DNA from 3 places in the Paenibacillus sp. 01T442 genome. Region 2 is predicted to be linked to each of the others. Evidence: riboswitches for the same ligand, from Rfam matches in the RefSeq annotation. Region 2 holds a riboswitch; each other region holds the start of a gene.
What was found. A riboswitch is a leader RNA that binds a small molecule or an ion and turns the genes downstream of it on or off. The one in region 2 is predicted to bind cyclic di-GMP.
Positions count from the first base shown of each region.

Region 1 (10,894 bases), on a different contig from region 2:
TCATGAGACACAATACCTAAAAAAAGTAAGAAACATAGCCCGAAGAATAGGAAGCCATATAATAAACCGCGAACAGTACGATTCATATACAGATGACCCACACCAGGGATGAAAGATAGTAGGAATGCAACAAGATTACTTTTGGTAGGCATTAAGGCTCTAGGCCTCCTTTTTTGTGTTCATTTTGTAAGGTGTCTAACCATGTTAGTGTTTTATGGATAAGGTGATCTGAAATCGGTACTTGAGCTTCAAGTGAGGCAGGCGCTTCCAGAGGAGGAGCGGGCTTGAAGGCACTGAACGTTCCTAATTCCTGTGATATGCCATGGAAAAAGCCAGTCGCCACAAGCACAAGCGTCGCGGCAGCCGCAATCCCATAATGGAACATGGTCGAGCGGTGCCAAGCAGGCTTCATTCCTACCGTTCTGGCTATGATGCCATTCACATAAGCTGTTGTTTGTTCACCGTCCATGTCTGTTATAGCAATTACTTGCTCCACACACTGCATATAGTTGGCTAGACATTCATCACATTGATATAGATGACTTTCCATCTCATCTTGTTCTTGTAACGGCAGGCGCTCCTCCACATACTGCAACCACGCTTGCTGGTTAAAATGACGATCCTTCATCGAAACTCCTCCTCCTTCCAGTGATTTCGCAGCCACATCTTGGCTCTGTATAACTTTGATTCGACCGTTTTGATTGTAATGCCTTGAGCATCGGCAATATCTTGATACGATTGTTGATGAATATAATAGGCCAATAACACATCTTGGTAGTTTGCTGGGATCTGATGGAGCTTGTGACGAACGAATTCCGTCGTTTCTCTGACTAACACTTCCTGCTCCACGCTCTGCTCTGGAGGCTCTGGTCCTGCTGAAGACAGTGCCTCCTCGAATTCGGCGACGCTGTCCTCTTTGCGCCGGCTGGAGGCGCGTTTGAAATCAATAGCCCGATTCACTGCGATGCGCGTCATCCAGGTTTTCAGGCCTTTCTTTTCATACCGAGGGAGAGAGAAGTAAATGCGGGTCCAAACCTCTTGGGACAAGTCTTCGGCGTCCTTCTGATGACGAACAATCGCAGTGATCGTCTGCAAAATATACGGACGATACCTTGCAATTAACTCACGGAAGGCCGCTTCATCGCCTTTTAGAATACGATCAATTAGTAGGTGCTCCTCAATATGCTTCTCCTCCTCTCCGCATGAATAGACGTGTCCAACCGATCTTACCCCTGCACCTTTATGAAAAAAAAGAGCGAATCGTGAGATTCACTCTTTACAATCATTGCGCCATTGTAGATTTGTTTGTCCCCAGAGGTTGTTTCTTAGCGGAGCTTTGAACGAACAGATATGCGAGTAGTGCACTGCCGGCACCGAGGATGCCGAGTACAATAAAGCCCTCATTGAGCGAGAAATAGTCACCGATGATGCCCATAAGGACAGGCCCTACGAACATACCGAGTCCATAAATCGCCTGGAAAAAGCCCATCGCTGTCGCCCGCTTATCCGCAGGCATATGCTTAATGCTCATCCCCATGAGCAGGGTAAACGAAAGTCCACGACCAAAGCCAGCAAATGCCTGTGTAATCATGAGCAGCCAGAGATGATGGGTGAACGGCACCGTAAAGGTGAAGATCCCCATAAGTAGGAAGCCGGCTACAACCATGCGTTTCTCGCCATATTTCATCGCCCAACGCCTTCCACCGAATAAAGAGGCTAGTGCAACAGGCACGTTAGCGAATAAAGAAAGCATGGAGAGCGAGAATTTATCTGCGCCAAGCTGCATCGCATAAACCGGTGTGAAGCCGAACACCGTAGCAAATATCAGCACCTGCGATAGGATAGCGAGCAGAGAAACAAAGAGAAGTGTGCGATCCGTCGCCACGTTTCCGATTCCGCGCATGGTGATTTTGGGCGCGTCTTTCTCTACTTTTTCGATGAGGAAGAAAGAACCGACCATGCCTAACAGTCCAAGCACTGCACCGAGAATGAACACGGATTCCCAACCCAGCTTGTCTGCTGCCCAGCCTGCACTAAGTATGCCCAGCACCTGACCGAGTGAGTTGAAAAAGGAGATCGTACCGATTGCCTTCGTAGACTCTTCATGCTTGTAATAGCTCGTGAATAGTACTGTAAAATCAACCCAAGTCGCTGCGGCTGCCCCTGCAAGTGCTCGGAGGATCAAGATCCACGTAAAATCGTGCGTGAACCACAGACCGAGTCCCGTAATCGCAGTGAAGAGAAGACCGAAGGTGATGAATAGTCTTCTTTTATGAAATCGATCCGACATAATGCCTACAGGGATACGGAGCAGCATCTGCGAGATGCCATACATGCCGACAATCCAGCCAGCCAATTGATGACTTCCCCCGAGGAATTCCACGTAAGGCGCCATGATTGGAACGCTGGTGTACATCGACATCCAGAACAGCATCGTGACCGCACAGAATAGCGGGATGCGATAAGATGAAATAGCGCGAGTTGTCATCGGAGTGAGGACTCCTTTCGAATATGAATCGATAATGGCAATAACAAAGAAAGGGATTGTCAACCTGAGTTGAAATCCCCTATTACGTATGTTTGTTTAAAAAGAACTATACGCGCCCGATACGATTCGAACGTACGACCTACAGTTTAGGAAACTGTTGCTCTATCCTGCTGAGCTACGGGCGCATAGTATCGTCATTCTAACACGAGATGTTTTCGGGGTGCAACCATTTTAACCCACGTTCAAGCAGGAGGTTTGATTTGGAGTAAGGAAAGTACATAGTGGAAAAAGAAATCCAATCGAAAGCAGGTGTCGTATGGAGCAACGTCCGGTGATTCATCTCGATAGATCTAAAGTTGAAATCATACTCGATGTCATTTCCCTGATCGTTATCGTAAGTATGATCATTTATGTCGCCTACGTGTGGCACGATATGCCTGAGCGAATTCCGATGCATTTTAACGGGAAAGGGGAGATCAATGGCTGGGGGAACAAAATGAGCCTAGTAGCCTTTCCACTCATAGGCGTTATCATCTATGTTGGCTTGACGCTCCTAAGTAAGGTTCCTCATGTGTATAATTATCCGACTCCCATCACATCACAGAATGCCCGAGTGCAGTACCAGAATGCGCGTTTATTAATAAACAGTCTTAAAACAGTGATTGTCATTCTGTTTGGCTTCATTGAATGGTCTGTTATCGAAAGTGCAAAAGAAGGTACCGCGGAGCTTAATTTATGGGTATTAGGATTTATCCTATTGATGCTGTTTGGCACGATCATCTTCTTCATCATTCGTTCCATCCAATTAAAGTAAGGGAGGCAAGCCACAATGACGATTTATGTTGGTTTTCTGCGTGGGATTAATGTAGGAGGCAAGAACAAGATCAAAATGGCTGACTTAAAAAAAACGCTAGAGGCCTTAGAATTAACGCAAGTGCAGACCTATTTGCAAAGCGGCAATGTGTTGTTCCAATCCGAAGAGTCAGGAGAAACCCTACGCCCGCGTATTGAAAAAGCAATCAGCGATGCGGCAGGCGTAGCGCCTACCGTTATTTTGCGCACCGCAGCGGAGCTAGCTGAACTTGTAAGGAATTGCCCCTATGACGCAGAAGCTTTGTCCGAAGGGGAGAGCATTCAAATTTCTGTTCTAACAGAAGAAGCCCCGCAGACATTCACCGACATCTTATCCAAGGGACAGAGTGAAGTAGATGAATTTCAGATACGGGGCTGCACCATATATTTTCTGTTTCGGCAAAGCGTGTTGGATTCGAAGCTGGCAAGTAACATTCAGAAGCTTGGCAATCAAACGACGGCGCGTAATTGGAATACGATGAGTAAGCTCGTAGAGTTAGCCGAGGGCTTAGGCCTTGCCCCGTAATTTCCGGAAAAACTGCGTTAACATCGTGGAACACTCCTCTTGCAAAACACCGCTAACCACGTCGACTCGGTGATTGAATCGGTCTTCCTGCAGCAAGTTCATTAACGTTCCTGCACAGCCGGCCTTCGGATCCACCGTACCATAAATAACTTGAGGTACACGCGCTTGCACGATCGCACCCGCGCACATCGGACATGGCTCCAATGTCACATAGAGCTGGCAATCCAGAAGGCGCCAAGCCTGCAGATACTCGCTCGCTTGTTTAATAGCAATCATCTCTGCATGCGCAAGAGGATCAAGGGTTGTTTCACGTAAATTGTAACCGCGGCCAATGATTTGACCTTGATGGACGACGACCGCGCCGATCGGAACTTCGCGAATGGCTTCGGCTTTCAGCGCCTCACCGATCGCTTCTCTCATCCAAGGGATATGTTGATCCACAGGGGGACACCTCGCAATAATAGTTTATCCACATGTGTATAGAGATCCGAACAAATATTCGTTGTTAACAAGCTGTGGATAACAATGTGGATAACTTATAAACCTGTGGATATTCAATTTCCACTACACATTCATACAATAAAAATAGGGTCCATGCAAGGATTTTAGTTGAAAGAAGTGCATGAGCTACGTATAATGGTGAGTACAGTGGGTCTTTTAGACCAGTTTGGACGAAAGATAGATCATTTAGACCAGTAACGAACAACGATATCTACATAAATGAATAGCAGGGTTCGACAATGGCAAACTTGTTGAAAGGCAAGGACGCAAAGCTGAGGGTCTACGGTTCTTATGAACTACGGCAGCCTGGTTACCGAAAATCGATGCTTTTATTGATTGCGGTGGTAGGCTGTCCCTGTGTGGGGCAGTCTATTTTGTGCGGAAAAATGCTATGAAATCCATCAATAGGGAGGGTGAAGATGAGCATGGCGATGAAGCAGGATACTTTGAAGCGATATGGGAGTAAAGAAGGATATGATGCGGAGGTATTAATGCATTGCCGAGCTGTAGTGGCGAAGGATGATTTCGTGTCAACAGGTATTCTTACCTATGCACAAGGAGACATCATGGAGATTGAGCTGCCGGAATACGATGTATTTCAACTGGGTGATAAAACGAAAATGACGTTATATACGAAATCGGGTCTATTCGTTTTTCATTCGACAGTCGTAGCAAGAGAGCCTGGTTCACTGATCGTGATCAATCCACCTGAGAATCGGAAGAAATTTTCAGAGAAACGGGAGTTTCCGCGGGTCGATGTGAAGAATGTAGGATACATTGTAGGATTTCAAAATATTACTCAAAAAGAGCAGCATCACTTGGAAAATCCAATTGAAATTTCGATAAAAAATATTTCCATGAACGGAATTGGTTATATTATTAATGATAATTCCATGATCGATGGTATTCTTCATAAGAAATGTATGTTGCAAGTTGAGTTGGATTTAGGTTTTGAGATGCCGTGCAGGTTGGAAATTATAAGGAAAGAAAAGCAGGAAGACGGCTACTATTACGGAGCCAGCTTCGAGAGTGTTCCTGCCGAGCAAAGCAATACATTACGGGGGTTTATTCTTCGTAATCAGATTGAAACTTACTTCGAACAGAAGCGGGATGAAGAGTTCAAAAAAGCAARGGAAAAAAAGTCTGCAGCCAATCAATAGCTTGCAGGCTTTTTTTTGCCCGCTAAGTACTATATAATAAGAAGGATGATTTTCGAAAATTAAGGAGTTGTAACGACAATGGCTTTGAAAGCAGGTATCGTCGGTCTACCGAACGTAGGAAAATCGACATTGTTTAATGCAATTACACAGGCGGGGGCAGAATCTGCGAATTATCCGTTCTGTACGATCGATCCGAATGTTGGGGTAGTAGAAGTACCAGACGAGAGATTGCAGAAGCTGGTGGAAATCGTTGTGCCTAAGAGCATCGTGCCGACGGCTTTCGAATTCGTTGACATTGCGGGTTTGGTTAAGGGTGCGAGCAAAGGCGAGGGCCTTGGAAATAAATTTCTAGCACACATCCGTGAAGTTGATGCGATTGTGCATGTTGTCCGTTGTTTTGAGGATGATAATATTACTCACGTTTCTGGGAAAGTCGATCCGATTGGCGACATCGAGACGATTAATCTTGAATTGATTTTGGCAGACATTGAGTCGGTTGATAAAAAGATCGAGCGTTCACGTAAAAACCTCAAGGGCGGCGACAAGAAAGTGGTTGCTGAAGTTGAGTGTTTGGAACGTATCAAAGAAGCCTTATATAATGATATGCCAGCACGCAGCTTGGATTTGACAGAAGATGAGCGCCTCCTGGTTCGCGATCTACATTTGCTAACAATGAAGCCAGTGCTCTACGCGGCGAACGTGAGTGAGGATGAAGTTTCAACAGCGGATGAGAATGCATATGTTAAAATTGTGAAGGAATTCGCAGAGAAAGAAAACAACGAAGTCGTTTCCATTAGCGCGAAGGTGGAATCCGAAATTGCTGAGCTGGAAGACGAAGAAAAAGCAATGTTCCTGGAAGAGTTGGGACTTCAAGAGTCCGGCTTGAATAGATTGATTAAAGCTGCTTATCGCAAACTCGGCTTGTACACGTATTTCACAGCTGGGGTTCAAGAAGTTAGAGCATGGACGATTCGTAAAGGAACGAAAGCTCCTCAAGCGGCTGGCGTCATTCATACGGATTTCGAACGTGGATTTATTCGTGCAGAAGTTGTTTCTTATAACGATTTGGCTGCTGCTGGATCCATGGCGGGTGCGAAGGAAAAAGGGCAAGTTCGTCTTGAAGGTAAAGACTACGTGGTAAATGACGGCGACGTTATGCATTTCCGTTTCAACGTTTAATTGATGATAAAAATAAGAAAGGAGTGATCCCCTATGTTGGATCGACTTCAGTCCATTGTGGACCGCTACGACAAACTAAGCGAGTTATTGTGTGACCCGGATGTAACGAGTGATACGAAGAAACTAAGAGAGTATTCCAAAGAGCAATCTGATCTTCAGGAAGCTTACGATGCTTATAATGAATATAAGAGCGTGAGCGAACAGCTAGCTGATGCGAAAGTGATGCAGAATGAGAAGCTGGATGATGAGATGCGCGAAATGGTCAAAATGGAGATCGACGAGCTTAGCGAGCAATCCGCTAAACTAGAAGAACATCTTCGCATTCTGATGATGCCGAAGGATCCTAACGATGATAAGAACGTCATCGTGGAAATTCGCGGTGCGGCAGGCGGCGATGAAGCTGCGCTGTTCGCAGGCGACCTCTACCGGATGTATACGCGTTATGCGGATGCGCAAGGTTGGAGAACGGAGATTTTGGATGCATCCGTGAATGATTTGGGCGGATTTAAAGAAATTATTTTCATGATTACGGGTAAAGGTGCTTATAGCAAGCTCAAGTTTGAGAGCGGTGCGCACCGTGTTCAACGTATTCCAGTAACGGAATCCGGTGGACGGATCCACACCTCCACGTCGACGGTTGTTGTTATGCCGGAGGCAGAAGATGTGGAAATCGTGATCCACGATGCGGATATTCGCGTAGACACATTCTGTTCCAGTGGAGCAGGCGGTCAGTCCGTTAATACAACGAAATCCGCTGTGCGTGTAACCCACGTACCAACGGGTATCGTCGCAACGTGTCAGGATGGTAAATCGCAGAACTCCAATAAAGAGTCAGCGCTTCGCGTACTTCGTACGCGGATTTCAGATAAATTGCGTGAAGAAGAAGAAGCGAAATATGCCGGCGAGCGTAAAAGCAAAGTCGGAACGGGCGACCGTTCAGAGCGTATTCGTACGTACAACTTCCCGCAAAGCCGAATTACCGACCACCGTATCGGCTTGACGCTTCACCGTCTAGAGACAGTTCTTAACGGCGATATGGCGGAAATTGTGTCAGCGTTAACGATTGCTGCACAATCCGATGCCTTAGAGGCGATGTAATGACGACTGCAAACATGAGTGTGAGAGAAGCCTTTGTGAAGGCTTCTTCTTTTTTAGCGGAGCAAGGCGTCGCAGAGGCTTCGTCTTGCACAGAGTTATTGTTGCAGCACCTCTTAGGAGGCTGCACGCGGACTGAACTGCTGTTCCGCTGGTGGCAGGAACAGATGCCGGTAGAGCTGGTCGCGACGTGGGACCAGCTCATTGCAAGGAAGGCCGCGGGTGAACCGGTGCAATACATCACCGGTGAGCAGGATTTTTTCGGCCTTCCCTTTGAAGTCGGGCCGGCCGTGCTGATCCCGCGGCCGGAGACCGAGCTGCTCGTGGAAGAGATGCTCCATGAGGGCTCGCGTCTGTTCCCGCAAGGCGCTCCGCTCCTTGCGGATGTGGGCACCGGGAGTGGCATCATCCCGGTGACGATCGCGCACGCGCGCCCTGCGTGGCGTGTGGCGGCCAGCGACATCTCCGCGGCAGCGCTGGAGATGGCTCGCAAGAATGCGCAGCGCCACGGGGTGGCTGCGCGGATAACCTGGCTCGAGGGCGACCTCCTCGAGCCTTATATTGAGCGCGGGCTCGCGCCGGATATGGTGGTGTCGAACCCACCATACATCCCGGATGGCGACCTGCCTGCGCTGATGCCTGAGGTGCGGCTATTCGAGCCGCACACAGCTTTGTTCGGCGGTGCCCTCGGACTCGACCTGTACCGCCGTATGATCTCGCAGCTGCACCGGCTGCCACGAATCCCGACCGTGGTCGGGTTCGAGGTGGGCATCGGGCAGGCGGAGGCGGTTGCGGCGTTGCTGCGCGCCGCCACGGATTGGTCGGAGATCCGCTTCGTGCAGGATCTCCAGGGGATCGATCGCCATGTGATCGCGATCCGCTCCATGGAGTAGCCGATTTCCTTCTAGGATCGGCTGCTTTCTCTCCGCCTTTTTCCCTTGGCGGACCAACTCTATCATTTTACAAAAATAATAGATTCATAGGTTTAGCCCCACCCACTATTGTCCATACTGGCTAGTAGAAGACGGGAACGGGAAAGGGGCTACTCTCCATGGTTAAGAGAACGGAGCGCCACTCAGTTAAGAGCTTATCATTCATTGTTTTTGCACTTATACTTATGATTATGTGTTGGGAATCCAATCGTACGAATGCGGCGGTTATTTCGCCTACGATACCTGAAGAATCGATTCGTTTGCGTATTCTAGCAAACTCGGATTCTGCGCAGGACCAAGCTTTGAAACGCGAGATTCGCGATGCGATTATTGCTCGTATGTCAGATTGGGTTGCCCAACCCCATTCCTTGGACGAGGCCAGAGCGGTTGTGAATGCGCATTTGCCTGAATTCGATCAACTCGTTGGCGAGATGATTGCATCCCGCGGCTACAACTATCCGCATACAGTGGAGCTAGGTGTTGTCCCTTTTCCAACCAAAATGTACGGTAATGACGTCTACCCAGCTGGGGATTATGAAGCTTTGCGCGTTGTGATTGGTTCTGGTGAAGGACAAAATTGGTGGTGCGTCTTATTTCCACCGTTATGCTTTGTAGATTCCGTATCGGGTGAAGCGGTTGCTTCGGCAGCAGTTGTGGTGGCCAAAACGACGGATGAGAACGGCAAGGAAAAGCAGCCGGTAAAAGAAGATAAGGCTAAAACTAGCAAAGACAAAGCTGCTTCTACTGAGAAAGTTGTAAAGAAAGACGCTAAACCTGAGGTCGTAGCAGCTTCAGTTTCAACTTCCACGACCGAAGAGCCAGCGCAACCGAAAGTGAAGTTCTTCATTTGGGAAATGTTTAAAGCGATCTTTTCGTGGTTTAGCTAATTTTATTTCATACAAGTAAGGATGAGAGTGATAGTGACAACCTATTGGAACGTGAATCAAGGCGAACAGAGAGCGTCAGCCCAGGATATAGCAGAGGCAGCGAGTCTCTTGCGACAAGGGGATACCGTCGCTTTTCCGACTGAAACGGTTTACGGACTTGGTGCCGATGCGACGAATACCGAAGCGGTTTTACAGATTTTTGCCGCAAAAGGGAGACCCTCCGACAATCCTCTAATCGTACATATCGCTGATGTGACGCAGCTCTCAGGCCTTGTTCAGCCAGATAGTCTCACACCTTATCATCAAGCGCTTATGAATGCTTTCTGGCCTGGACCACTAACCATTGTGCTACCTGTTCGCGCAGGTAGCCTTTCGCCGTTCGTTACAGCTGGACTGCAAACGGTCGGTATCCGTATACCTGATCATCCAGTGGCACTACAGTTGCTGCGAGAAGCGGGACTTCCGATCGCAGCGCCGAGCGCGAATAGCTCGGGTAGACCGAGCCCTACGCTGGCATCGCATGTGCGTGATGATTTGGATGGAAAGATTGGCGGGATTGTAGACGGTGGTGCAACGGGTGTCGGTGTAGAATCAACAGTTATTCAACTTGTAGGCGGTGAGTTATACGTGTTGCGGCCAGGTGGTGTGACTGCGGAGCAGTTGCAGGAGGTTTTGTCAGACTTGCATATTCATGTGGCTGAACCGACAGAGGTTGAAGTTGCGGATACGCCTCGGGCGCCAGGTATGAAGTACACGCACTATGCGCCGAAAGGCTATATGCACATCGTTCAAGGGGACGACCAGCTGGAAGTCTCAGCATGGATTCAACGCGATATCGATGCCGCGAAGTCACGGGGAGAGTCGACGGGTATTCTCACTTTCGAAGAAAGAGTAGGTGGATACCGAGCGGATCTCGTTGTCGCATGCGGTTCCTTATCACAGCCAGAAACGATAGCTCGAGACCTTTATGCCGCACTGCGAACTTTTGATCACAAGGGCATTAGCTATATTGTTGCAGAAGGTGTTCCAGATGCAGGGATTGGCAGCGCCATTATGAATCGACTACTCAAAGCAGCGGGTCATGAACGGGTCCGCCTCTAAAATATAAGCTTTTATAAGTTTCACGCACTAAATTGTCTTATATTTCTGGATAAACGCTACCGTCCAAGTAGGACGGCGTAGCCGTTTATTGTGATTAGCATGATTCCCAGTTTGTCCGCATATCTTGAGAAAGAATCGTGGACAAGGGGGATCGTGCTATGCTCGCATCTGGG
Region 1 is NZ_JBFTPF010000008.1:154,511-165,404, reverse strand. Features, by position in the region: gene AC1DLM_RS10190 (hypothetical protein) at 1-152, opposite strand, end outside; gene AC1DLM_RS10185 (anti-sigma factor) at 152-628, opposite strand; gene AC1DLM_RS10180 (RNA polymerase sigma factor) at 625-1,155, opposite strand; gene AC1DLM_RS10175 (MFS transporter) at 1,283-2,488, opposite strand; tRNA gene AC1DLM_RS10170 (tRNA-Arg) at 2,600-2,673, opposite strand; gene AC1DLM_RS10165 (DUF1648 domain-containing protein) at 2,805-3,302, shown strand; gene AC1DLM_RS10160 (DUF1697 domain-containing protein) at 3,318-3,866, shown strand; gene tadA (tRNA adenosine(34) deaminase TadA) at 3,849-4,307, opposite strand; cyclic di-GMP riboswitch class I at 4,599-4,685, shown strand; gene AC1DLM_RS10150 (PilZ domain-containing protein) at 4,787-5,527, shown strand; gene ychF (redox-regulated ATPase YchF) at 5,606-6,706, shown strand; gene prfA (peptide chain release factor 1) at 6,740-7,804, shown strand; gene prmC (peptide chain release factor N(5)-glutamine methyltransferase) at 7,804-8,694, shown strand; gene spoIIR (stage II sporulation protein R) at 8,853-9,620, shown strand; gene AC1DLM_RS10125 (L-threonylcarbamoyladenylate synthase) at 9,654-10,721, shown strand; gene AC1DLM_RS10120 (manganese efflux pump MntP) at 10,880-10,894, shown strand, end outside.
Region 1: another riboswitch for cyclic di-GMP. It lies ahead of AC1DLM_RS10150 (PilZ domain-containing protein); the one in region 2 lies ahead of AC1DLM_RS27640 (hypothetical protein).

Region 2 (10,894 bases):
TATGCGAGATGTTCCCGTCCTGAACCACATGCCCATTCTGTCGAAGTTGGAAGTTCGATTTCGTCAATTCGGACTCGCCAGGAAATGGACGGAAAGTTGTGATTGGAGCTGACTTCAGGAACCCTTTGGCAGGCAGCCATGGTTGTCCCTTTTTCTTAATCACGTTCTGCACATCACGAAGTGTGAAATCAATCCCAAGTGCATATTGATCTACAATCTCATCGACTTTACTACCTTCTATGTACGGCTTCGCTATATGTAAGACGAGTTCAGTTTCATAATGAATTTCACCTTGATCACTAGGAAGTGACAGTGCGCCTCCATCCATGTGTACTAACGCATGTGTAGGCTTTGTGAAAATCATCGGTTGATCAGGGACATCGTTCCCTAGTTCTGCAGCATGTGCCCGATAGTTCCGTCCAACGCAATATATATTTCGGATCGTTGTTGTCATGTTAGATGAACACCTCTTCTATTTCTTATTCACATTGCCTTGTGCATCAACCGTGGCACCTATTGAAATTTTGTTTAATCGTTGAAATAGCTTCGCGCCATCTTCCTCATTCATCGGAGTAGGCAAGGCTAATTTCGTCATAATCGGCACTAGATGGATATTGCAGGACTTGTCCTTCGTACAAGCCGCTTCCAAGATAACGGTTTCCCAGGTTTTCGGCGTGTCATTCGTCGTAAAAATGAAGTTGCCTAAACTATAGGCAATCCATTTGCCTTTGTATTGTTCAAAGCCTTGCAGGACATGTGGATGTCCGCCTATAACTAGATCTGCCCCTGCATCAATGTAACGATGTGCGAGCTCCTTCTGATATTTATCCGGATTGTCATCGCGTTCTACACCCCAATGAGCCACAACGACAACAAGATCGGCTGTTGCTTTGGCTTTCTCAATGGCTTCAACTGGCGGCTTATAGTTATACGTTTCGGCAACCCCAGGATGACCAGGTGCAGCCTTCCACGAAGCTTCCGGAACAACACGGCTGAAACCAAAAACAGCAATCTTCATGCCATCTTTTTCCACAATGGTTGGTTGGTAGGCTTCTGAATTATCTTTGCCAGCACCTACTCGCTTAATGCCCTCTTGATCCAGTGCATTCATTGTATCTAACAAGCCTTCTGAACCGTAATCCATGATGTGATTATTGGCTAGGTTGACAATGTCAACACCTGCTTGTTTAAGCGGGGGCAATGCCTCAGGCGCAGAACGATACACGTACTCTTTGCTCTGAACGCTACCTCTAGTCGTTATCGGTGATTCCAAATTTGCAATTGTAAAATCAGCTTTGGTTAAAAAGTCTTTGACATTCGTGTACGGGTAATCATAGCCTTTTTGCTTAAGGATATCTTCCACTTTGGAGGCCATAATCACATCACCCACAAAAGTTAACTTCACTTGTGCGCCAGTTCCTACTTGATTTACCGCTGTTGGATTCGCTGATGGTGTTGGTGTCGGGGTAACGACGGTAGAAGCTTTGGGACTTGCCTGCACTGTTGAATTTCCATTCGTAGTGGAGGTTGACGGTTTGGGCGAAATAACAGCCATTGGTGTTGAAGCCGCTCCCTCTTCTTCCCCATTATTATTATTGGAGGATAAATAAGAAGCCCCGATTCCAATGGCAAAACAAGCAATCGCTGCAACTGTGAAGCCACCTAAAACTTTAAGTGAAGGCTTTTTGCTCGGATTTGATTCTTTTTTCGATTTACCGTGACGTTCTTGTCTAGATTCCAATTCAAACATTCCCCTTTCCCCCTACAAATTATAACAGAAGTCGACATCGTTGGGTAATAGTTCGTGTTCAAAAAGTCCAGTTTTCAGTACCGAGAAGATTGAAAGAAGCTAGGAAATGAGGAGCGGAGCGTAGTGAAAGCTACGTGAGCACCGGAAGTTCCGGCTGAATTCAATATTCGATGTTGAATACGCTACATGAACCACTTCGTGATCAAAAGTGGACTTCTCGAACAACCTCTAATAGGGATAGACTCTCATTTTCAGAATGTCTAGCTTATGGTATAACAGAAGCATTACATAGGATTAGAAAGGACAGGGTCGCTTGGAGAAAATCGCCATTATTTCCGATATTCATGGAAACCTACCTGCTTTGGAAGCCGTGCTTCACGATATTGAGTGCAGAGGCCTTACACGCATCATCTGTCTAGGTGATCTTGTTGGCAAAGGGCCGAGCTCTGCCGAGGTTGTCGACCTCATTAAATTGACTTGTGAAGCCGTTGTGCAAGGCAACTGGGATCTCGGCATCACAATGCCGCAGGAGCTTCCTGCTGGCATGTGGCAGCAGCAATCGCTTGGAGAGGAGCGTCTAGCCTATTTGAAGCAGCTTCCCTTCTCGATCGATGTGATGCTTAGCGGGAAACATATTCGCTTGTTCCATGCGTCGGCTCAGAGTGTCTTTCATCGATTGAAACGGGAAGCTTCGAAGAATGAGCGACTAGCGATGTTTGAAAATACGGAAATGACCGGAACCCCTGTCGATGGGACTGAGCCGGATATCGCCGGTTACGGGGATATTCATATTCCTTATATGTTGACGTTGAGCAACCCTTCGGAGAGGGGCGCGCTGAGCGAGAGCCTGACAGAGCAGAGTGCACAAACTGGGCAGCGCAGCGGGCTGATGCTGTTCAATGTGGGCAGTGTGGGCGTTCCCTACGACGGCATACCTCAGGCATGCTACTGCGTGATCGAGGGAGAGACGGATCCTGCGGTTCCAGCAGGGGTTGCGCTGCAATTCGTGCGGGTGCCCTATAACATTAAGCGAGCTGTCCAGATGGCGTACGACGTTCAGATGCCTGATAGTCGAAGGTACGAGTTGGAGATTACGACAGGACTGGTGCATTTGAGTGATTAAGTTGGTGCTCCCACTTATACCTACACCTACACCTTCCCGCTGCCCAACAAGATAAATGGAAAATATCCAGTTATTATTAGCTCAAAACACCCATTTGCTCAAATAACTGGATTTTAGGAGACTAATTTTGACTCTTTCCTTCATTTCCTCGGAAAATTGAGAATTTACATGTACTTTTTCCATTTAATTCATACTTTCATCATATATCCCGAAAATTAGATGGAGGTTTTCCATTTATTCGACAAGCCTTGCGAATAGGGAATGATTTTACCCTTGGATGAAAATCATTGGAAATTTATTCCACCATATGCTAATATAAGTGCATGATGGAAAGTGAGGATTATCTGAATGAAGCTAAATTGGCGTAAAATCATACTGATTATCGTTTGTGCCGAATGTTTGTTTATCTACTGGAACAGCCTTAGCACGATGAGCTTCAAGAAGCAACGTACAACAACTCACCTCGCACCTGCCAAGCAACCTCAGGTACCCATAACACAAATTCAACCACAAATGAAAGATACGAAAAGGATCGATTTTGATTTACATACGAAGGATAAAGCATCCTAACAAGACGAAAGAGCGATCAGCTGCTAGCAGCGAATCGCTCTTTTTCTCAATTCATTTATTTCACACGGGCTAAAGCTAATCCATCATACGCCGGTAGTATCGTACTTTCCAGCCTCTCATCTGTCGCAATTCGCTGATTAAACGTTCGCATCGCTTGAACGGAAGCCTTCGTTTGCTTCTCATCCACAACTTTGCCACGCATCAATGTATTATCGCCAGCAATGATTGCACCTGGATTCGCCAGCTTGATCGCGCGTTCCAAATAGTTCGGATAATTCACTTTATCCGCATCAATAAAGAAGAAATCGAAGCGCTCGCCCCGCTCCAAGAGCTCGTTCAAGTGATCTAGTGCTTCGCCAATCCGATACTCAACGAAATCACCAAGACCGGCGTCGGTCACGTTACGCTTTGCCACATCCGCGAAATCTTGTTTTAGCTCCAAGGAAATGAGTTTTCCGCCCTCTTTTAACCCTCTCGCTAAGCAAATGCCACTATACCCGCCTAACGCTCCAATTTCCAACACTCGTTTCGCACCTATCATCGTAACCAGCATCGTTAATAATCTGCCATATCCTGGAGCGATAGAAATCTCAGGCATGTTGTGAGCTACAATAACTTCCTTCACCCGAGTCAGTACGGCATCTTCTTCATATAGACCTTCCATATAGCTTTCTGCAGTGATCGTTTCCATGTATTTGTCCTCCTAAATTCGCATCGTATGCAGGTACTTTGCAATACCCGTTTGTAAGTGTAACCTATTTGTCCTATACTTGTTAATTGTATGAGTTTTATGAGCGTTGTACAACCCGGATGGAAGGACTATACCTATGCCACAAAAAATTGAACTAATCGCCACTTGTCCGATGGGACTTGAGGCTATCGTTGCCCGCGAAATCCGTGACCTCGGCTATGAGGAAATGACCGTCGAGAATGGACGCGTCCGTTTCTTTGGTGACGAATTGGCCATCTGTCGGACGAACCTTTGGCTGCGAACAGCCGATCGCGTCCTCGTACTAATGGGGCAATTCAAAGCAACAACCTTCGATGAGCTTTTCGAAGGCACCAAAGCTCTCGCTTGGCCAGACTGGATCCCGAACGATGCCGAATTCCCTGTCGAGGGGCGATCCCATAAGTCACAATTATCCAGCGTTCCCGCTTGCCAAGGAATCGCTAAGAAAGCTGTCGTTGAGAAACTGAAGCAGCGCTATGGCACCGAATGGTTCCCCGAGAACGGAGCTCGCTATGTGATTGAAGTCGCGCTGCTGAACGATATCGCTACGCTAACCATCGACACGACCGGCCCCAGTCTTCATAAGCGCGGCTACCGCAAGCTCGTGACCGAAGCGCCGCTGAAGGAAACGATGGCGGCCGCTTTGATCCTGTTAAGCCGCTGGAACGTCGACCGGCCGCTCTACGACCCGTTCTGCGGGTCGGGGACCATCCCGATCGAAGCGGCGATGATCGGCTGGAACATCGCGCCAGGCCTGCGGCGCAGCTTCCCTAGTGAAGCTTGGGGAAACATTCCCCGCAAGCTGTGGGACAAAGCCCGCGACGAAGCGTTCGACGCGGTGAAAGACAACGTGCCGCTGCACATTGTCGGCAGCGACATTGACCCTGCTGCCATCGAAGTGGCAGAGGCGGCCGCCAAGGCAGCTGGACTGACGAAGCAGTTCCAGCTGAAGGTTGAGCCCATCGCCAAAGCGCGCCCGCGCGGCGACTATGGCTGCCTGATCACCAACCCGCCGTACGGCGAGCGTCTTGGTGAAGCACCGGATGTTGAGCTGGCGCTGCGCGAGCTCGGTGCATTAACGCGGCCAATGCCGTCGTGGAGCCTGTTCATCCTAAGCCCGAGCACACAGCTCGAGCATTATATGAACCGCCGCGCCGATAAGAAGCGTAAGCTTTTTAATGGACGGATCGAATGTAATTTATTCCAGTATTTAGGACCGTTACCTCCGCGCAGGTAAGACACGTAGCATACAAATAAATGAAACAGCGGCAGCGAGACTTTACGTCTTGGCTGCCGCTGTTTTTGGATTGCACTTACGGAGGTATCCCGTTTCTCCATGCCAAGGTAACGGACATGGAAGCCCCTATTCGATGAAACATCGCCGATTCAGAATTCTAACGGACACTATCGCGGCTATTAACCGTTTTTGGAGGAAATATGCACGCGAAATGGGCCAATAAGAGCTCTAGGGTCCGTTACGCGCAAAAAGAAATGAATTATAGGACAATAACGACACTGGCGGCCGTTAACCATTAATCTGACTAATCGATCTACGATTTTTTAGTCAGCTGTCCGATCTACTTCGGCCCGCTCAAAATTTCACCTATCCAACAATCTCCACCAATTCCAACGGCAATCCATCCGGATCCGCGAAAAACGTGTACAGATTCCCAGTAATCGGGTCAACCCGCACTGGCTCAACCGGAATTCCTTTGCTTTCTAGCTCTTGCACACTTTGCTCCATATTAGCTACAACGAAGGCCAGATGACGTAGCCCCCTCGCTTCAGGTTGATTCACGCGCAGGGGTGGATTCGGGAAAGAAAATAATTCAATTTCCTGTGCGGTAGCCCCAATGCGCAAATCCAATTTGTACGAGTCTCTTTCAGCGCGATATGTTTCGTGAATGACGGTAAGTCCGAGTAAATCAACATAGAAATGCTTCGATTGCTCGTAATCCGAACAAATAATCGCAACGTGGTGCATCTGTTTTAAGTCCATGGATGACAACCTCCTTACAAAGAAAAACCGCACGCTGGGCTGCTCCCCCGCTGCGGCTTGTCCACTTATTTTAACCTGCTGCTTGCATCGTTTCAACGATTTTGTTCAGAACCTCGTCAGCTTGCCCATAATCCACTTGGCAAGTCCCTGCAGCATGATGCCCACCGCCGCCATGTTGAAGCATCAAATCCCCAATGTTTGTTTGTGCGGTGCGATTGACAATGCTGTGCCCGCAAGCGAATACGCAGTTTTGTTTGTTTCGACCATCAACAATCCAAATCGAGGTGTTTTGCTCCGGATATAGGGCATAGACCATGAAACGATTCCCCGGATAAATCGTCTCCACATCGCGAAGATCCGTAATGACGACATTTCCCTCAACCCGTGTATAGGTTTGCAGCATGTCCCGGTATAGCGCATCTAGTTCAAAATAACGAGCTACACGCTCTTTCACATCGGGTAACTCCATGATCTCACCAACGGATTTCGTTGCACAATGCTCCACTAGATCCTCCATCAACTGATAATTACTGATGCGATAATCCCGATAACGACCTAATCCCGTTCGAGCATCCATGATAAACGAAAGCAAATCCCAACCGCTCGGATTCAAAATATCTTCTTTGCTAAACTGCGCGGAGTCCGCTTTATCTACACCTTGCATAATATCGTCGATATCGCCGAAGGTTTCTTTCCCACCATAGTAATCATAGACAACTCGTGCAGCACTTGGAGCAAGTCGCGTTTCACCTTTGTACGTTACGGATTCCCCCATCCGTGTGAGTTCACTGGAATGATGATCGAACCATAAACCACATCCTGGAACGTAGGGTACATTTGCCAAAATATCATTCTCCGTAACCTCAATTAAGCCGTCCTGCATATCTTTGGGATGGACAAACTTCATTTCATCCACCATATTTAATTGTTTGAAGAGCATCGCGCATACTAAACCATCGAAATCGGAACGTGTGATCAATCTCATGCCATGCATCTCCTTTAATGTAGTTCTTAAGAACTATGAAATGTGATGGTCATATTATATCAGCTAGTGTCGTTAGGTGACAATGAGCGATTTCAAAAAAAAAAGAGCGATTCACCTAGATAGGCTGAACCACTCTCAATTTGGATGATAGACATTGCAAAAGTCTTGTGACAAACCCTTCGATTTGAGCCATCGGAGGCATTTTCACAGAGAGCTTTACTTCGCCTTTCCAGTAAAAAATCAGAATGCTATTGTTTCTCCCGTGAAACATCTCAACATCCCAACACGCTTCGTTTAATGCATACTCTTCTCGGTTAATCATAAGCTTAGGTCCATCCGTGGATGGCACCAAACGTGCAACATGGTTACCGCATAACGATGTTGCTTTCTGTTCATCCTGGAATTTAACTTCCGATTTCATGCCGCTAGGGCCTCCTTTGTACGTGTCATTCCATTTGATTCATTTGCTTCGCTATGACAGAGAAAAAAACCCACCGTAGTGAACCGACTAGAGGGGTTCTGAAGTGAATTCCCAATCGTTCGGCGGCTGGCTGGCTGCTTGTCCTTTGCAGGAGAAGTAAGGCCCCTGTAGCTTTGCGTCACTGGCTTTCGCCAGCTTTGCCTTTGTCGAGATGACATGCACAATCATTTTAGATGAAGATTTCAAAATAATACTTGCTATACTCTTAAGGATAAGGGATGACGATTTGAAATCGAATAGTTCGAAGGAACTATTTTTACGAAATTCATCATAATATTTGCATTTTCGACGTTATTTTCACTGTTTTTTGACGTTTCGTGCCTCTCCAATAGAAAATCGAGCCAATCATCGACAAAATAGCGATCACAAGAAAGAGCGTGCTGCCGCCAAAGGAAACCAATAGAAAGCCGCCAATCCATGGCCCCATAAAGTGACCTATGTTCGTTAATGTTTGAGCACCGTAGTACGTTCCTCGCATATGTTCAGGAGCTAGCTTATCTATCAACATGTTCGCGGCAGGATAGTTCAAAATTTCACCAAACGTGAAAATTCCCATCGAAATAATCAGCCATGTCAAAGAGTGTGAAAACGCAAATCCGATATCACCTAATGCGAACATCAAGTTGCCAACAACAATAGCCGTTAGAGGTGAATACTTTTCTGCCCATTTCCCCAGCGGAATCTGCATCGCAATAACAACAATGGCATTGGCGCTCATGAGAATGGCGAACATTTTGACCCCATTAGCAAAATCCCTTTGTAAGTACTGCGACAACGTCACCATCACCTGTGAATAACCAATGGCTCCGATAATCCCCCCGATTATATACAAACGGAAGGTCATATCCTTACGAATAACACCTATCGCAGAACGGAAAGTAACGATGGCTTTCTTCTCACCTTCGATTTTCTTAATCCCGAATTTAATTAGAAGGGCGTAAAGTGTCACACCATAGATTACATAAATAATCCCGGTCAGCAGGAATGGCAAGGCTCCGTTCATAGTTGCAAAGAAAGCTCCCAGCAAAGGTCCAACAGCTACACCAACGTTAATCGCCATATAGCGGAGTGAAAATACTTGCATCCTTTTGGACGGCTCCGTTAAATCTGCCATTAGCGCTTGTGACACAGGCTCATAGAATGAGCGGCACAGTCCATTGAGCATATTGAGCAGCATAAATAAGACCGGTAATTTTACAACACTGAATCCGAGGAATACGACTCCCCAGCCAAAGAGTGCCGCGAGCATAATGACTCGACGTCCGAATCGGTCTGACAACGTACCACCGATAAAACCGCCAAACGTTCCAGCTAATGCCCCCATTCCAATTACAATACCAATGAGCCCAGGGCTCATATCGGAGTGCTTCGCCAAATAGATTGCTAGGAACGGTAAACTCATGGAAGAAGCAGCCCGAGCCATGACCGTACCTAAGATAAGCGTATGTACGATAGGATGATAGGCTTGAAGAAATTGACGCATTCGATTCATAGACGATGACTCCTCTCGCTGACACACGAATTACCCTATGGTTAATTAATAACCAAAATCCAATTATACACGAAAATAGCGAATTGTGTCGTCATTTTAGACTGGAATGTTTACCTTTCTCGATCGCTTTCTCCTTGATGGTATTTATTGGATGGAGTATCTATAATAATGATATGGAGGTGCTTGCATATGAAAATAGCGATCACAGGCGGCAGTGGGTTTATTGGAAAACGTTTAATCACTTACTGGTTGGGACAAGGTCACGAACTTATTAATATATCACGCTCATCTTCCAAGCAGATACCAAGTGTCAGAACGATAACATGGGATCAGTTAGAGCAAAATACGGAATCTCTTGCAGGTCTTGATGCAATCGTAAATTTGGCTGGTGAATCCATCAGTCAACGGTGGACGAAAGCGGCTAAGACGCGAATTTTACAATCCCGATTGCAGGCGGCTGAGCATGTAGCCAAGCTTGTCGCGAAAATGGATCCAAAGCCAAAGGTCGTTGTGAATGCTTCCGGCATGTCGTATTACGGTATTTCGGATTCAGATACCTTTGATGAGACGAGTCCTTATCGAGAGACGGACTTCCTAGCCAGCGTAGTCAAGCAATGGGAAGCTGCGGCTGATTTAATCCAAGGAACACGTATCGTGAAGGTGCGGGTTGGACTGGTGTTGGATAATAAAGAAGGTGCGTTCCCCAAGATGGCACTTCCTTATAAGCTTGGAGTAGGCGGCACAGTTGGCAGCGGCAGGCAGTGGCATTCGTGGATTCATATCGATGATATGGTGAGACTTATTGATTTTTGCGTTCAAAATGAATCGATTGCTGGTCCCGTTAACGCAACGGCCCCAAATCCAGTAACGAATAAGCAATTGGGACGCGCGATTGCGACTGCCATGCGAAGACCCAATCTCTTTCCTGTTCCGGCATTTATGATGAAATTAATTTTTGGCGAACTTTCTGTTCTGCTTCTGGAAGGTCAGAAGGTCATTCCTCGTGTACTTCAAGAGCATGGTTTTGAGTGGCGCTTTCCTTCGATCGCAGGTGCATTAGAAGATTTGGCGAAAAAATAACTTTCCTTCTGAATTAAAATTGTGTACAATTAAATTGTGAGAAATATTAGTTTCGGAAGGTTGTGTCACTATGAGTGTACATCAATTTAAAATGAAAACGATTCGCGGTGAAGACAAATCGCTTAGCGATTACAAGAATCAGGTCCTACTCATTGTAAATACAGCAACCAAATGCGGGTTAGCTCCTCAATTCGAAGGACTTCAAAAGTTACACGACACCTATAAAGATCAAGGCTTTAGTGTCCTAGGTTTTCCCTGCAATCAATTCAGAGATCAGGAGCCTGGCGATAACAAGCAAGTTGAACAGGCGTGCCAACTTAATTTCGGTGTTAATTTTCCGCTATTCGCCAAGATCGATGTGAATGGCTCCGATGCCCATCCATTGTATCGTTATTTGAAGAGCAAGGCATCTGGCCTATTCGGGTCCGGTATCAAGTGGAATTTCACCAAATTCCTAGTCGATGGAAACGGCAATGTAATCAAGCGCTTCTCTCCTACTACGAAACCGCACAAGATCGATCGTGAAATTCGTAAGTTGTTAGAAAAATCAGCCGTTTACGCCTAATTCCAGCTTATATAAGCAAAAAAGCATCCTGTCCTATTGGACGGATGCTTTTTACTCATTTCACGTATTTTTTTGCTTTGTCGATGGCTTCGTCTTCCGTTGCGCCCGTAATATAGCGG
Region 2 is NZ_JBFTPF010000058.1:19,741-30,634, forward strand. Features, by position in the region: gene AC1DLM_RS27600 (fumarylacetoacetate hydrolase family protein) at 1-454, opposite strand, end outside; gene AC1DLM_RS27605 (CapA family protein) at 473-1,750, opposite strand; gene AC1DLM_RS27610 (metallophosphoesterase family protein) at 2,064-2,873, shown strand; gene AC1DLM_RS27615 (hypothetical protein) at 3,222-3,443, shown strand; gene AC1DLM_RS27620 (O-methyltransferase) at 3,499-4,134, opposite strand; gene AC1DLM_RS27625 (THUMP domain-containing class I SAM-dependent RNA methyltransferase) at 4,271-5,410, shown strand; gene gloA2 (SMU1112c/YaeR family gloxylase I-like metalloprotein) at 5,777-6,172, opposite strand; gene AC1DLM_RS27635 (exopolyphosphatase) at 6,243-7,157, opposite strand; gene AC1DLM_RS27640 (hypothetical protein) at 7,273-7,578, opposite strand; cyclic di-GMP riboswitch class I at 7,697-7,790, opposite strand; gene AC1DLM_RS27645 (MDR family MFS transporter) at 7,907-9,130, opposite strand; gene AC1DLM_RS27650 (TIGR01777 family oxidoreductase) at 9,320-10,210, shown strand; gene AC1DLM_RS27655 (glutathione peroxidase) at 10,281-10,775, shown strand; gene AC1DLM_RS27660 (YuzB family protein) at 10,831-10,894, opposite strand, start outside.

Region 3 (6,946 bases), on a different contig from region 2:
CTTTCTCCAAACAATTCTCTATCGAAATGGGGGTATCGACACCTAACGTAAGACATAACTCTGCAGCGCTTTCGAGGTGGCTCATCTTCATAATGAGTTGTTTGCAACTAGCATTTTGTACAATATACCGATTGCGTTCGATAGGATGTTCCGGGTCAATGGGGACATAAATGCCGCCCATTCGCAATATCCCAAGAATGGAAATGACGGTTTCGGGACTGCGCTCCATATAAATACCGACAAAATCACCTTTGCGGCAGCCGGCATTGGTCAATGCGTTCGCAACCTGAGCGCTCTTTTTGAACAAATCTGCGTAAAGAATTTCATTGTTACCGTGAGAGATTGCTGATTTACTTGCATACCTCGTTGCTACGCGCCGAAAGATGGATGATATCGTTTCTGTTGCTGGGTAGGCTTCGTACGTATTGTTGATTTGGCTGTAAATGGACGGTATTTCTGTGACGAAATTAAGCATAGTCTCTCTCCTCTATGTTTGAACTATGTTATTGGAACGGATTACACAACGACAAACGTTGTGTAATCCGGAATTCCTAACCATTTATTTCATCTCTATTTCAAATTTACCTACCATATCGCTCAATTCCTCTGCAACCGTGGAGAGCTTGCTAGCGAAAGTTGAAATGCTTTGTAAGGAAGATTCCTGAGTCAGAACCGAATCCATAATTTTGTTTGTACTTTGTGCTGTTTTTCTGGAAATACCACCCAATTCGCCCATCATGGCAGTCACCTGCTCTGTACTAGCAGACATTTCTTGTGTAGCGGATGAAATATCTAGAACCTGATTAGATACGACCTGCGATGCGTCGAGAATATTAGTAAAGGATTCACCTGTGCTTTTGGCAATTTCCATCCCTTTTTGGGTTTCATTTGTACCTTGCGTCACGAACGTAACTGTGTTTTGTGTTTCCGATTGAATGTCGGCAACAAGAGTTTCAATCTGACTTGTCGAATTTTTCGATTGATCAGCAAGCTTACGAACCTCAGCGGCTACAATTGCAAAACCTCTGCCATGTTCGCCAGCTCGAGCGGCCTCAATACTTGCGTTTAAAGCAAGTAGATTGGTTTGCGCAGTTAGGTCTTTAATGAGATTGAGAATATTACCTATCTCCTCCGATTTCGATTCAAGGAGCTTGATCGTGCCTGCGGTAGAAATCGAGTTCGTATTGATGCGACCCATTTGATCCGATATCGTCTGAGCGGCCATATTGCCTTCTTCGGATAGATTTTTCATAGCATGAGAAGCATTGGCAACTTCGGTCGCGTTTTGAGCGATGACTTGCAAAGAAGCTGCAATTTCTTCAACTGATCGTCCGCATTCTTCTGTAGAATTTTTTTGCTGGTCGACATGCGTATTCATGTCTCTGATTTCTGTTGTGATCAGCTCAATGCTGTGACGATTGTCTTCAGTGATGCTGAACAGTTCGTTGGAAGCGTCGGATACACTGGAAGCTGTTTGTTTAATACTTGATAATATTTCACGAATATTAGAAAGCATCATATTGAATTTTTGATTTAATTCGCCGAAACCGCCGTTTTCCTCCAATGTGAAATTGAACTTTCCGATAGAGGCTTGTTCAATTCCACGCATTAATTGGTTGATCGGCATAAGCGTTCTTCTTGCCACCCAATATTGCGCCCCGTTGCAAATCACCAAGGCGATTAAGAGTAAAATGATCGAACTCAGGAGGAACGACTTTTGAGCATCGGGAATCACTTTTGCGTCTACATCCACGCCAAAGTAAGCTGCAACATTGCCACTATCGTCAATAATTGGGTAAAGAACGCTGACCCAAGTGCCGTAATCATCTTTATAGTAAGAAGTGAAGGTCTCGGTTTTGGTTTTCAACATGTCTTTCAAACCGTTGACGATCCCTTTCGGTTGCTCATACATATCTCCGATGTTCAAACCTGCTTCTTTAAAAGCTTTAACAACGTGACTCGGGAACGAAATCAACGATGTTTTATTCCCATCCGCTAACTCAACCCCAAATATGTAAGCTTGCGCTACATTGGCATTGAAGGCAGTGTAACTATCAAATAGCTTGGTTAATCGTTGCTGCTCGCTTGCTTCATAGCTTTTATCACGTAGTGCACCCTGGACGTCTTTATAGGATATACCTTGTGCCCACACGGATGTCATATTATGGGTCTGCGTTCTCAAAGTATCTGTTAAAATTTGATTCTGAAAATAAGCGCTGATGGAAATAAGCACTACCCCGATGACTAGCAAATTCAACATCGAGAATAAAAGATTTTTGCCGAAATAGTTCTTGGTCTTCAATTTAACTGCACTCCTTAGATGCTATTTGTATTGACATAAAACGCTATAATCTGTGAATATCCCCCCATTCTTCGACATTTTTTGATAATTTCAGTAGGGATAGAGGCATAAAAAAGCCTATCCCAAGGTGTTCGGGATAGGCTTACTATCACAAACTGGCGGTTTGGCAGCCATAGCTTCGAAGCTTTAGGCCCATAACTTTGCGCCCTTACCTTTCGATAAGTTTGCCATTTACAGTTAAAATATCTGACAATTTATGACTATTATAAATTATTGATACATTACTGTAAATACCATGTGTATATATGTATTGTAAACAAATTGTGACATATGCGACTTTCAGGTGATACATAAGGATCATAAGACGACTTGTCACATAGGAAAATTGCATCAGGTGTTTCAACTGTAGAAGCGGCCTTCGCCACTCGTAGCCCGTTGTTGATTCGAATTATGGATACATACGAGACTGTAATCACCTACGGAACTATCCTAATATGTGGTATTATTTTTTTACATAAGTAGGAAGAAGAAAGATTTATTACATAAGGAGAACGATTAGTGATAGTGCAAAAATATTTTTGCATGATGTAGAAATTCATCGATCTGGATCGTCATTATAGTGAAGTCATGAAACAACCCCATTATGAATGTTGAGAGGAGCAATAACCATGAACTACACACTGCTTATGTATGAAACGACAGAGGATTTCGCCAAACGAAATGATCCGATTCACAAGGAGGCATATGCCGCAAGCTGGGCCCATTATGTTAAAGCAATGCTCGATTCCGGCATTGTTGTAAACGGTGCAGGTCTGCAGGCACCGGAGACCGCGACTACGCTTACCTTCAGGGGTGGTGAAATGTTGGTTCAGGATGGGCCGATCACCGAAACCAAGGAGCATATTGGCGGTTTGATGGTTATCGACGTGCCGGATATGGATACCGCATTGGAATGGGCGGCACGGTGTCCCGGCAGCTCGGTTGAAGTCCGCCCTAACTTGCACCCGGTTACGCTATGAGCGCTATGCATGCTGAGCAAATGATTGAACAGACGGCCCGTGATTCCTACGGCCGTCTGGTTGCTTTTCTGGCTATGCGCTGGCGTGACCTAGCCGCAGCGGAGGATGCGCTTGCCGACGCTTTTCTGGCCGCGCTAGAATCATGGCCTGCGACCGGAGTACCAGATAAGCCGGAGGCCTGGTTGCTAACGGCTGCGCAGCGCCGACTGATCGACGGTACCCGGCATGCCCGTGTGCATGCCGGTGCGGAGCAGACTTTGATCGCGATGGCGAATACTACGCAGCAATGGCCCGAACTCGAAGCGTCTTTTCCTGATGAACGGCTCAAGATGCTGTTTATTTGCGCCCATCCCGAAATTGATCCAGCCGTGCGCACACCGCTCATGCTCCAGTCCGTCCTTGGCCTTGACGCAGCCCGCATTGCTTCTGCTTTCGTTGTTAAGCCTGCGACGATGGGGCAGCGGCTTACTCGTGCGAAAGCGAAACTGAAGAGCGACGCTATTATTTTCGACATGCCCGGAAAGGACGAATGGCCAGAGCGTCTTAAATCTGTGCTTGAAGCTGTCTATGCAGCTTATGGAAGTGGCTGGGATGATGTGGTCGGCGTAGATCCACGTCGGAAAGGACTGGCCGAAGAAGCAATTTTCATGGGAAGATTGGTCTTACAGTTTATGCCAGGGGAACCGGAAGCGTTGGGGTTGATGGCGCTTATGCTGCACTGCGAAGCACGCCGCCATGTGCGGCGCAATGAGGCAGGTGACTATGTTCCGATAACCGAACAGGATTATTCCCGTTGGTCAATCACGATGATTGAGGAAGCGGAGCATTGCCTTCGTGTTGCCGCGCAAGGGAACCGCATCGGGCGGTTCCAGCTTGAAGCGGCGATTCAATCCGTGCATGCCCAGCGTGCCTGGACGGGCCGAACGGAATGGGAAGCAATCGCGTTGCTGTACGAGGGGCTCGTGGGTATCGCTCCAACGATCGGCGCAATCGTCGGCCGAGCGGCAGCCGTTGCTGAGGCGCGTGGGGCCGAAGTGGGGATGGCACTGCTGGAAAAAATGCCGACCGAAGCAGTCAAGAGCTATCAACCTTATTGGGCACTGAGCGCCCATTTGCTCAAGCGGATGAAGAGGTTCGAAGAAGCTCGAACCGCATACGGCAGTTCCATCGGACTGTGTATGGATCCTTCCATTCGCGCGTACCTGGAGAAGCAAGCTGGAGAATGTTAGTCAAGTCTATCTTCTCTAGCTTCGACTTCGCCATTCATTTGATCGGCATAGGCACGCATCAAATCGTAATCGTGATTAAACTCGGATTCTGCCGTGCGTGAGTCTTCTTGCTCTTGAGGGAATGTTGTCTCATCCTTCAAATTGCTCCCCCCTTCCTTTATTAGGGATTAGGATTACCTATATCCAATTTGTTATCCATTCCCTGTCATGGAGCGATTTAGAAAGCAGATAGACAGTTAGGCATTTAGGCAGTTATTCCTCTATGTACATCATTTTAACGGTCATACCGCCATCTATCGTCAAGTTCTGGCCCGTAATGAATCCAGCCTTCTCGCTAGCCAAATAAAGACAAGCCTCTGCAACATCTTCTGGCCTGCCTACTCGGCCTACTGGATGCTGGCTTTTATCCACTTCCGTGTGGGAAAAGGTGCCCTCATCCCTTACTTCAATCCACCCTGGAGATATCGCGTTGACACGAATACCGTAGCCGCCTAAACTGATGGCCATCGCATGGGTCAGTGCAGAGATGCCTCCCTTGGAGGCTGAATATGCCTCGGTATTAGGCTCAGACATAACAGCTCTAGTCGACGAGAGATTAATGATGGCGCCGCCACTTTCTTGTGATTTCATGATGCGGGCTGCAGCCTGTGAGCAGTGAAAAGTACCTCCCAGATTTACGGAAATGACCCGCTGAAACTGCTCAGCGCTAAGCTCCAATACATCGGTATTGTGCATGATCCCTGCATTATTCACCAACACATCGATGCTTCCCAAAACGGAAGACGTACGTTCCATCCATTGCTCAACCTCCTCAATCTTGGAAACGTCGACCTTCATGAAGAGGGCATCATCCGTAAAATGGCGCAGAAGCTCTATTGTCTCTAATCCTCGATCTTGATGAATATCCGCTATGGATATGCCATACCCTTTTTGTGCAAAAGAAAGTGCAATGGCTCGTCCGATGCCCTGACCTCCACCGGTAATGACAGCGATTTTTCGCATATGAATCACCTCTATCTCTATTTTCCAACAGTGTAACACAACTGCTGCTTTAACATACCTGTCTCCTCTTGACTCTGACACTAATGTTAACGTTTATACTGAGATTATCTCGAGTAGAAATCTGCCTGAAAGGAAGTAGGATACGTTATGACGATTACGCAACAAGAAGAAATCATGATTAAAGCTCTTCGTGAAGCAGCATTGCCTCCATTATTTGTGCTCATACGAATTAGAAATGAGATTGCAAATGACACTATCAATGTCGAGGAGAGCCGTAGAGATGACGTGGTGAAAACATTAGAACAATACATCGCTCCACTTTGGGAAGATTATCATAAAGATCGAAAATGAAAGCCGCTGAAGGATGACGGTAGATAACAAGGATATTGTGAACGTCGCTCCGGAAGGATGCGGTGGCAAGTCGATCTTTTGGATCTTATTGCTATTGCACAGAGACCCTCAGCCTATTGTTGGGGTCTTCTTTGTCATTTAAGGAAAAATATGGTATGTTGTGAATGATTGGAATACCGTATTGACCAATAGGAGTGTGGTGACAATGCAACAGACTTCTGATTATCTGTTTATGGGTTCTTTAATTTTTTTGGTAATAAGCGTCCTCATATTTTTTGTGGGAAGTGGAGGCATGTCTAGTTATAACAATGTTTCCAATGCCACAGGTGCTTTAACCGATTTACAAATGAATCATGATCACAAAAAAATGTTGGATACGCAAAACAATCGGTTAGTTAGACTTTTAAAATCCTATCTATTTTGGATTCCTGTCGCAGGAATCATTGTTTCTATTGTGTTATCTAAAATGTAGGGGGCACGGATCCCAGTATTTTGAAGAATTGTAGGAAGTATCATATTTCTCTCCAATAATCATTAGCTCAGAAAAATGGAAAATATGAGCAAATGATTGTTTCGGAACCTCTTTCCAAACTGATAAGCTGAGTCTGAGCTTGGATGAGGCAAGGGGGGATGCGTAAACTTGTAAGCGGTTTCTGATACGTTATAACAATATTACGTGGGAGGAATTACATTGAAAAAAAGTGTTTCAAAGGTAACGAGTTATGTTTTATTGTTTGCTTTGGCGCTATCTATTATCGCAAGTGGAGTGGCGAGTAAAGCCGTACATGCTATCGGTGTTTCGATTACGGGCAGTGGAGGCTGGAATGAGACGGCCTTTGTAGAATGGTCACCTGTAAGCAATGCTCAAGGCTATAATGTATATGTTAAACCTGCAAGTGCTGCAGATTCGCAATATAAACAAATGGACACGCAATTAATCCGACAATACCCTTCCAAATGGAGAGCTGATGCTGTAGGGCTTGCAGCTGGAAATTATGTAATGAAAGTGGAAGCCGTACTGTCAGATGGTTCAAAAGAAAGTA
Region 3 is NZ_JBFTPF010000001.1:529,035-535,980, forward strand. Features, by position in the region: gene AC1DLM_RS02245 (amino acid adenylation domain-containing protein) at 1-475, opposite strand, end outside; gene AC1DLM_RS02250 (methyl-accepting chemotaxis protein) at 560-2,302, opposite strand; cyclic di-GMP riboswitch class I at 2,457-2,541, opposite strand; gene AC1DLM_RS02255 (YciI family protein) at 2,971-3,321, shown strand; partial or broken gene AC1DLM_RS02260 (sigma factor) at 3,342-3,539, shown strand; gene AC1DLM_RS02265 (RNA polymerase sigma factor) at 3,651-4,550, shown strand; gene AC1DLM_RS02270 (hypothetical protein) at 4,547-4,690, opposite strand; gene AC1DLM_RS02275 (SDR family NAD(P)-dependent oxidoreductase) at 4,803-5,552, opposite strand; gene AC1DLM_RS02280 (hypothetical protein) at 5,700-5,903, shown strand; gene AC1DLM_RS02285 (hypothetical protein) at 6,109-6,375, shown strand; gene AC1DLM_RS02290 (pectate lyase family protein) at 6,595-6,946, shown strand, end outside.
Region 3: another riboswitch for cyclic di-GMP. It lies ahead of AC1DLM_RS02250 (methyl-accepting chemotaxis protein); the one in region 2 lies ahead of AC1DLM_RS27640 (hypothetical protein).